One region of the Bacillus daqingensis genome, then DNA from elsewhere that is predicted to be linked to it. Evidence: riboswitches for the same ligand, from Rfam matches in the RefSeq annotation. Region 1 holds a riboswitch; each other region holds the start of a gene.

Region 1 (2,266 bases):
TGCAGCGTTGATTCCTTTATTCTGCGGCTCATTATTTTCCGATGAGCTGCATCGCTTCTGCTTCCAGCGTTTCTGCTTTATCCGTCTTTTCCCACGGCAGTTCAATGTCTGTACGTCCAAAGTGGCCATAGGCAGCAGTTTGCTTGTAAATTGGACGGCGCAGATCCAGCATTTTAATAATGCCTGCCGGACGGAGGTCAAAGTTGTTCCGCACGACCTGGACAAGCACGTCTTCGGATACTTTTCCGGAATCAAACGTATCGATAGCGATGGAAACCGGCTGCGCTACGCCGATCGCATAGGCCAGCTGCACTTCACACTTATCGGCAAGTCCGGAAGCGACGATGTTTTTCGCCACATAGCGTGCTGCATACGCTGCTGAACGGTCAACCTTCGTTGCGTCTTTTCCAGAAAACGCACCGCCTCCGTGTCTCGCATAGCCGCCGTACGTATCAACGATGATTTTACGTCCGGTCAAGCCTGCATCTCCCTGAGGGCCGCCAATGACGAAACGCCCTGTCGGATTGATGAAGTATTTTGTTTCCTCATCAAGCAGTTCAGCTGAAACCACCGGTTTGATGACGTGCTCTGTCAAATCCTGTTTAATCTGCTCCAGCGTAATTTCAGGGTGGTGCTGTGCGGAGATGACGATCGTATCTACCCGTAAAGGCTGCTGATTCTCATCGTATTCCACGGTAACCTGTACTTTCCCGTCCGGTCGCAGATAATCGACAATCTGTTCCTTCCGCACCTCTGTCAGACGGCGGGCAAGCTTATGGGAAAGGGAGATCGGCAGCGGCATCAGCTCCGGCGTCTGATTATCTGCATAGCCGAACATCAGCCCTTGGTCCCCTGCACCAATCGATTCAATTTCTTCATCTGTCATTTGACCTTCACGTGCTTCCAGTGCCTGGTCAACTCCGGCTGCAATATCAGCTGACTGTTCGTCAATGGACGTCAATACCGCACATGTTTCATAATCAAAGCCGTATTTTGCGCGTACATAGCCGATATCCTTCAGTGTTTCCCGCACAACTCGCGGAATGTCCACATAGGTAGACGTTGTAATTTCACCTGCAACGAGTACTAAACCGGTATTAACAGAAGTTTCACAGGCAACCCGAGCGTTCGGGTCGTGCGTCATAATTTCATCCAGAATAGAGTCTGAGATTTGATCACAGATTTTATCCGGGTGACCTTCCGTTACTGATTCTGATGTAAACAAACGTGTTTTTCCTGCCATGGTAGGAATCCTCCTCGAACAATATTACGGCACTCATTTTCCCAGCCATCAATCCCACAGATGAGGGCTGTCCGGTTACATAAACAAAAAACCTTCTCCGTTGAGGAGAAGGCTGTCTCGTTTCCTTTCACCTCTTATCGGTCAGAACACGATTCATGTGTTCTGCAGGTTGGCACCGTTCACCTTTTTTACTCAAGTGATGGTTGCCGGGCTTCGCAGGGCCTGTCCCTCCGCCAGCTCGGGATAAGAGTATCCGCTTTTGAGAATGATACCCAACATCGGTCCCAATGTCAACTGCCGGCTATCAGGAGTCACCATTATGTTCGAAGCTGTCCACTTCAGCTGTAAAGGTATGTACGTACACGTAAACAAATTTGATTGTAAAAATCTCTCCAAATCCATTGATTTCCTTAATTAGTATGTTATAAATAAAATATATGACATACTAATAGATAAGGGGGCGGATGATTGATGAGCATGATTTACGATGATCTCCGGCTTGCTTCCGTTTTGAAGCAAAAAAATGTACGAAAACAGCTTAGTGCATCGGCGCTGGTGGAAACTGCCATTAGAAAAGAAGAGGGGATGCTCTCAAGCTCGGGTGCATTTCGAGCCTTAACAGGTGAATTTACGGGACGGTCTCCTAAAGATCGGTTTATTGTAAAGGAAGCAGCGTCAACAGATGTGGACTGGAACGATATTAATCGTCCGGTAACGCCGGAGATTTTTGAAAAGCTGGAGCAGAAGGTGCTTGCTTATTTAGCCGAGCTGCCGGAGCTTTATGTCCGTGAAGCTGCTGCAGGTGCTGATGAGAATGCCAGACTCCCGATTACGGTCGTCAATGAGCTTGCCTGGCATCAGTTGTTTGCCATGCAGCTGTTCCTTCGTCCGGAAGAAATAGAGGGCGAAGCTTCCATGGAGCCATTCACTATCCTATCCGCCCCAGGGTTTCAGGCCGACCCCCATGCAGACGGCACGGAGTCAGAAGTATTCGTCATGATTTCATTCAGCCGCAGAAAGATT
Region 2 (2,266 bases), on a different contig from region 1:
AAAAACGCCTGTCTTTTCGAGCTCATCCCCTGTAAGCTGCTGGTGCGTCGTCGAAGCGGGATGGATGATCAGGCTTTTTGCGTCGCCGACGTTCGCAAGATGAGACCAGAGAGAAACCGAGTTTATCAGCTTGCTTCCCGCTTCCCTTCCGCCTTTGATGCCGAAATTCACAACCGCTCCGCCACCATAGTCGAGTACTTTCTTCGCATTTTCATGAGCGGGATGACTCTCAAGCCCCGGATAGGAAACCCAGTCGACTGCCGGGTGAACTTCCAGATAGCGGGCCAGTTCCAATGCGTTTTCGTTATGACGGACGATACGCAAATGTAGTGTCTCAAGTCCCTGCAGCAGCTGAAATGCGTTAAACGGGCTCAGGCAAGAACCAAAATCGCGGAGCAGCTGTACGCGCAGCTTCGTGCTGAAGGCGAGCGTGCCGAAATCTTTCGCGTATACGATGCCGTTGTAGCTTGGGTCCGGTTCATTGAAGACCGGAAATTTCTCCGACTGCCAGTTAAAGCGGCCCCCGTCCACGACGAGTCCGCCGATGGAGGTGCCGTGTCCGCCGATCCATTTCGTCGCAGAATGAACGACGATGTCAGCTCCCTGCTGAATCGGGCGCGCTGTATAAGGCGTCGCGAACGTATTGTCAATGATAAGCGGAATACCCGCTTCGTGTGCCACCTCGGAGACAGCCGCAATATCGAGCACGTGCAGGCTCGGGTTGCCGATCGTCTCCGCAAAAACCGCTTTCGTATTGTCCTGAATCGCATCGGCAAAATGCTGCGGCTCCTGCGGGTCAACAAATGTGACATCGATCCCGTACCGCGGAAGCGTAACAGAAAACAGGTTATACGTGCCGCCGTACAAATTCGTCGCCGCAACGATATGATCACCGGCACTTGCGAGATTTAGAATTGACAGCGAAATAGCAGCCATTCCGGAAGAGGTAGCAACAGCCGCCACACCTTCCTCTAGCAGCGCGATCCGCTTTTCGAGCACATCCGTAGTTGGATTGCCGATACGGCTGTAAATGTTGCCCGGCTCATCAAGGGAAAACAGGCTCTCTGCATGCTCTGTATCGTGAAACAAATACGATGTCGTCTGATAAATCGGTACCGCTCGGGACCCTGTCGTCGGGTCAGGGGACTGACCTCCGTGTAAAATAACCGTTTCCGGATTATATGTCGCAAATGATTTTTCACTCATGATGCATTCCTCCTGTTATTATAAGTAAATCAATTGGAAAACTTAGTTTTAAGCTTGCAAAGCTCTTTCTTCTGCCCTCCTGAAGCCATTAAAAATCTCCCTATCTGAAAAAGATAGAGAGATACAGGAAGTCAGTCTGTTCTCTCTCATCTTTCAGAGCTTTATGCTCTGTGGAATTGGCACCTTCCCGAATCTGTCAATCAGATCCGAATGGTTGCCGGGCTTCATCGGGCCAGTCCCTCCGCCTCTCTGGATAAGAGATATCGTTATTATGAAGTTAGGATTAATCTTGAGTTTTTCACTTTGATTAATCTGATAAATTGAATTAGTTTGAATCTTACCACGCTTCTGATACGCCGTCAACTGGTTTCAGAAAAAAGAAAAACTCCCGGCCTGACTGCTTAGCAGAAAGGACACGGGAGAGTTCGTTAAAATAAACGGACTTATCTCCCAAAGAGTCGCCTCTCTGCAGGAAGTAGCACCTTTCAGCATACGCTGATGGTTGCCGGGTTTCATCGGGCCAGTCCCTCCACCACTCTGGATAAGTAATCTGTTCAGTTGGTTGAACGTATCATATCACGGGACGTTCCCGTCTGTAAAGCAGAATCAGAATTTATCGAGTCCGGCATCTGTAACTGCCCCTTTGGCAGAAGAAGATACAAGCGCCGCATATTTAGCGAGCACGCCAGTTTTGTAACGCGGTTCAGGCGCCTTCCAATTCGCTTTTCGTGCTGCAAGCTCTGCTTCATCGACGTGCATGTTAATTTCCTGCGTGTCACTGTCGATGGTCACCTTGTCACCTGTTTGAAGCAGACCGATCGGACCTCCCATTGCCGCTTCCGGTGCAATATGACCAATAACGAATCCGTGTGAGCCGCCGGAAAAACGACCGTCTGTCATAAGCGCCACTTTCCCGTTCAGTCCGCGCCCGACGATCATCGCCGTGATGGACAGCATTTCCGGCATGCCCGGTCCGCCTTTCGGACCGACATTGCGGATCACGAGCACATCGTGTTCTACAATTTCACCCGCTTCAATCGCCTTCGTTGCTTCTGCCTCT
Region 3 (2,266 bases), on a different contig from region 1:
GCGGCGAACAGGCGCACCTGGACGGCGACCTTTCCGGCGGATACTACGTGCAGCCGACTATTTTTGAAGGGCACAACAAAATGCGTATTTTCCAGGAGGAAATTTTCGGCCCGGTGCTTTCCGTCACCTCGTTTAAAGATCAGGCGGATGCGCTGTCGATCGCAAACGATACGCTTTACGGCCTCGGCGCCGGCGTATGGTCCCGCAATATTAACACGGCCTACCGCTTCGGACGCGCGATTCAGTCCGGACGCGTGTGGACCAACTGCTACCACGACTATCCGGCTCACGCAGCATTCGGCGGATATAAGAAGTCGGGTATCGGACGCGAAAACCACCTGATGATGCTGAGCCATTACCAGCAGACGAAAAACATGCTGGTCAGCTACAGTGAAGAACCAAAAGGCTTTTTCTAAGCCAAAAAAAGAAAGGGTGTTCTGTGATGACAGAACGAGTAACCGCAACCGAGGAGACGCTGGAACTGATTGAGAAGCTGAAAAAGCGCCACGGTCCGCTCATGTTTCACCAGTCAGGCGGATGCTGCGACGGCAGCTCCCCGATGTGCTACCCCGACGGTGACCTGCGAATTGGTGAAAGCGACGTGTACCTCGGCGAGATCGGCGGCTCTCCGTTCTATATGTCACGAGATCAATATGAATATTGGAAGCACACGCAACTGATTATCGACGTCGTCGATGGACGCGGGGGCATGTTTTCGCTGGAAGGCCCGGAAGGAAAGCGTTTCTTCACCCGCTCCCGCGTCTTCAGTGAGGAAGAACGAAAAGAGCTGCAGCTTTAGCATTTCTGGACATTTTCAAGCAAACCGTTTATACTTCCGTTAACAGTATACATTTATCCTGAGTGGACGAGAGATCTGGCTCTACGACTCCACGGCAACCTGCCTCGCAAGGTGCCAACGCCAGCAGAGCAATGCTCTGAGCGATGAATGAACGGATGAACCCCTTCTCTCATCGTGACAGAAGGGGTTTTTTGTGCATTTGCACGGACAGGGAATGTATGCTGAATCTATCAGCAGAGGAATGATGTATGATGAGTTACGCTTCCGCTCTATTTTGTCACCACGCCGATCCGGGAACCTATTTTCAGTCAACGGCGGCCAGAATGAAACAAAAAGCTGCCGGCTGTCAGTTTATCTTTGATGCCGGCACCTCCTTTTTCCACGATCGCTTTTACGTATACGCTTCCTCGATTCGCGGAACAGAATATCGCATCACGCTCTCCCGGGAGCAGTCCGAAACACTGCAGAAAAAAGGGCCCGGTTCCCTTGAACACTTTTTATGGAGTGAGCTGGAAAAGCAGGGGTTTCCCGCTGCCAAGGTGCAGTAAATCGCAACGAACTTCCTGCTGCTCAACGTATTGAATAACTGAAATACGCAGGCGGAGTCCATTCAGCTATCCAAGAACGCTCGTGAAAAAGCTGTATCTGTATCTCCAATAATCGCGAAAAAGACGTCCAGCATGATCGCTGGACGTCTTGTTGTTTCCTATGCTCCTGTTTCCTGACGCAAGTGGTGCACAAACCGGCGAACAAGCTGATCTCGTGTCCGTTTTGCAGAGAACTTCAGCTTAAGCTTGCCTGTGAGGCTGACCGGCTTTTTTTCACCTTCGTAAATCAGCTGTGTTTCGTTTTCGTTTAATTTGATCAGCGTAAAGCGCAGCGTCATGGCGAAATGTCCATCCGCTTCAAACGAAATCTGCTTCACTTTTTGGGACGGTTCATCGCGGTAATCCGTTGTTTCTACCACGTACGTTATTTCCCGTCCGCCCTCCGAGCACGTCTGCCGATGCTTCGCTCCAATAGTATCGCTGCTTCCTTCAATCAGTTCACTGTGAACAACGTGCGGCAGCAGGGTGCCGATGGAACGGTCCTGAAATCTGTGCCACACAACTTCAATATGTGTCGGAACGAGAGATTCTTCCTCCCACTTCATCTTGTTGCCCCCTCCTGCCCATTCGTTTCCTATGTTCCTATTATCGGGGCAGAAACACCGGCAAATCAAGCGATTCGGCTGTGGGAGATTATGAGAAATTGACGGAACTGTGGGAGGCCAGACTGATCCTTGTGAACCTGCACAGCTCGTACGTTTCTCGAACAGCGAACGAAGCCGGCATTTTCAGGTGCTGCATGATAAATGGTTCTACGCTGCTTCCAGCTCGCCTGACAACAAAAAAAACAGCAGGCCGCCCGGGTGCTGCGGACGTCCTGCCGTTTTTGTTATGAAGATACTTTAAGGGGGAAGATCTT

What was found. Region 1 has a riboswitch for S-adenosylmethionine ahead of metK (methionine adenosyltransferase). Riboswitches for the same ligand answer to the same signal wherever they lie in the genome.
Region 2: another riboswitch for S-adenosylmethionine. It lies ahead of ACFO4L_RS10705 (PLP-dependent aspartate aminotransferase family protein); the one in region 1 lies ahead of metK (methionine adenosyltransferase).
Region 3: another riboswitch for S-adenosylmethionine. It lies ahead of ACFO4L_RS07140 (hypothetical protein); the one in region 1 lies ahead of metK (methionine adenosyltransferase).

The regions. Positions count from the first base shown of each region.
Region 1 covers NZ_JBHSGK010000013.1:480,709-482,974, forward strand. Annotated here, with positions in the region: gene metK (methionine adenosyltransferase) at 32-1,243, opposite strand; SAM riboswitch class I at 1,375-1,493, opposite strand; gene pckA (phosphoenolpyruvate carboxykinase (ATP)) at 1,715-2,266, shown strand, end outside.
Region 2 covers NZ_JBHSGK010000011.1:225,749-228,014, reverse strand. Annotated here, with positions in the region: gene ACFO4L_RS10705 (PLP-dependent aspartate aminotransferase family protein) at 1-1,206, opposite strand, end outside; SAM riboswitch class I at 1,350-1,466, opposite strand; SAM riboswitch class I at 1,647-1,754, opposite strand; gene ilvD (dihydroxy-acid dehydratase) at 1,813-2,266, opposite strand, start outside.
Region 3 covers NZ_JBHSGK010000005.1:159,381-161,646, reverse strand. Annotated here, with positions in the region: gene adh (aldehyde dehydrogenase) at 1-416, shown strand, start outside; gene ACFO4L_RS07145 (DUF779 domain-containing protein) at 443-799, shown strand; SAM riboswitch class I at 850-949, shown strand; gene ACFO4L_RS07140 (hypothetical protein) at 1,048-1,347, shown strand; gene ACFO4L_RS07135 (SRPBCC family protein) at 1,506-1,952, opposite strand.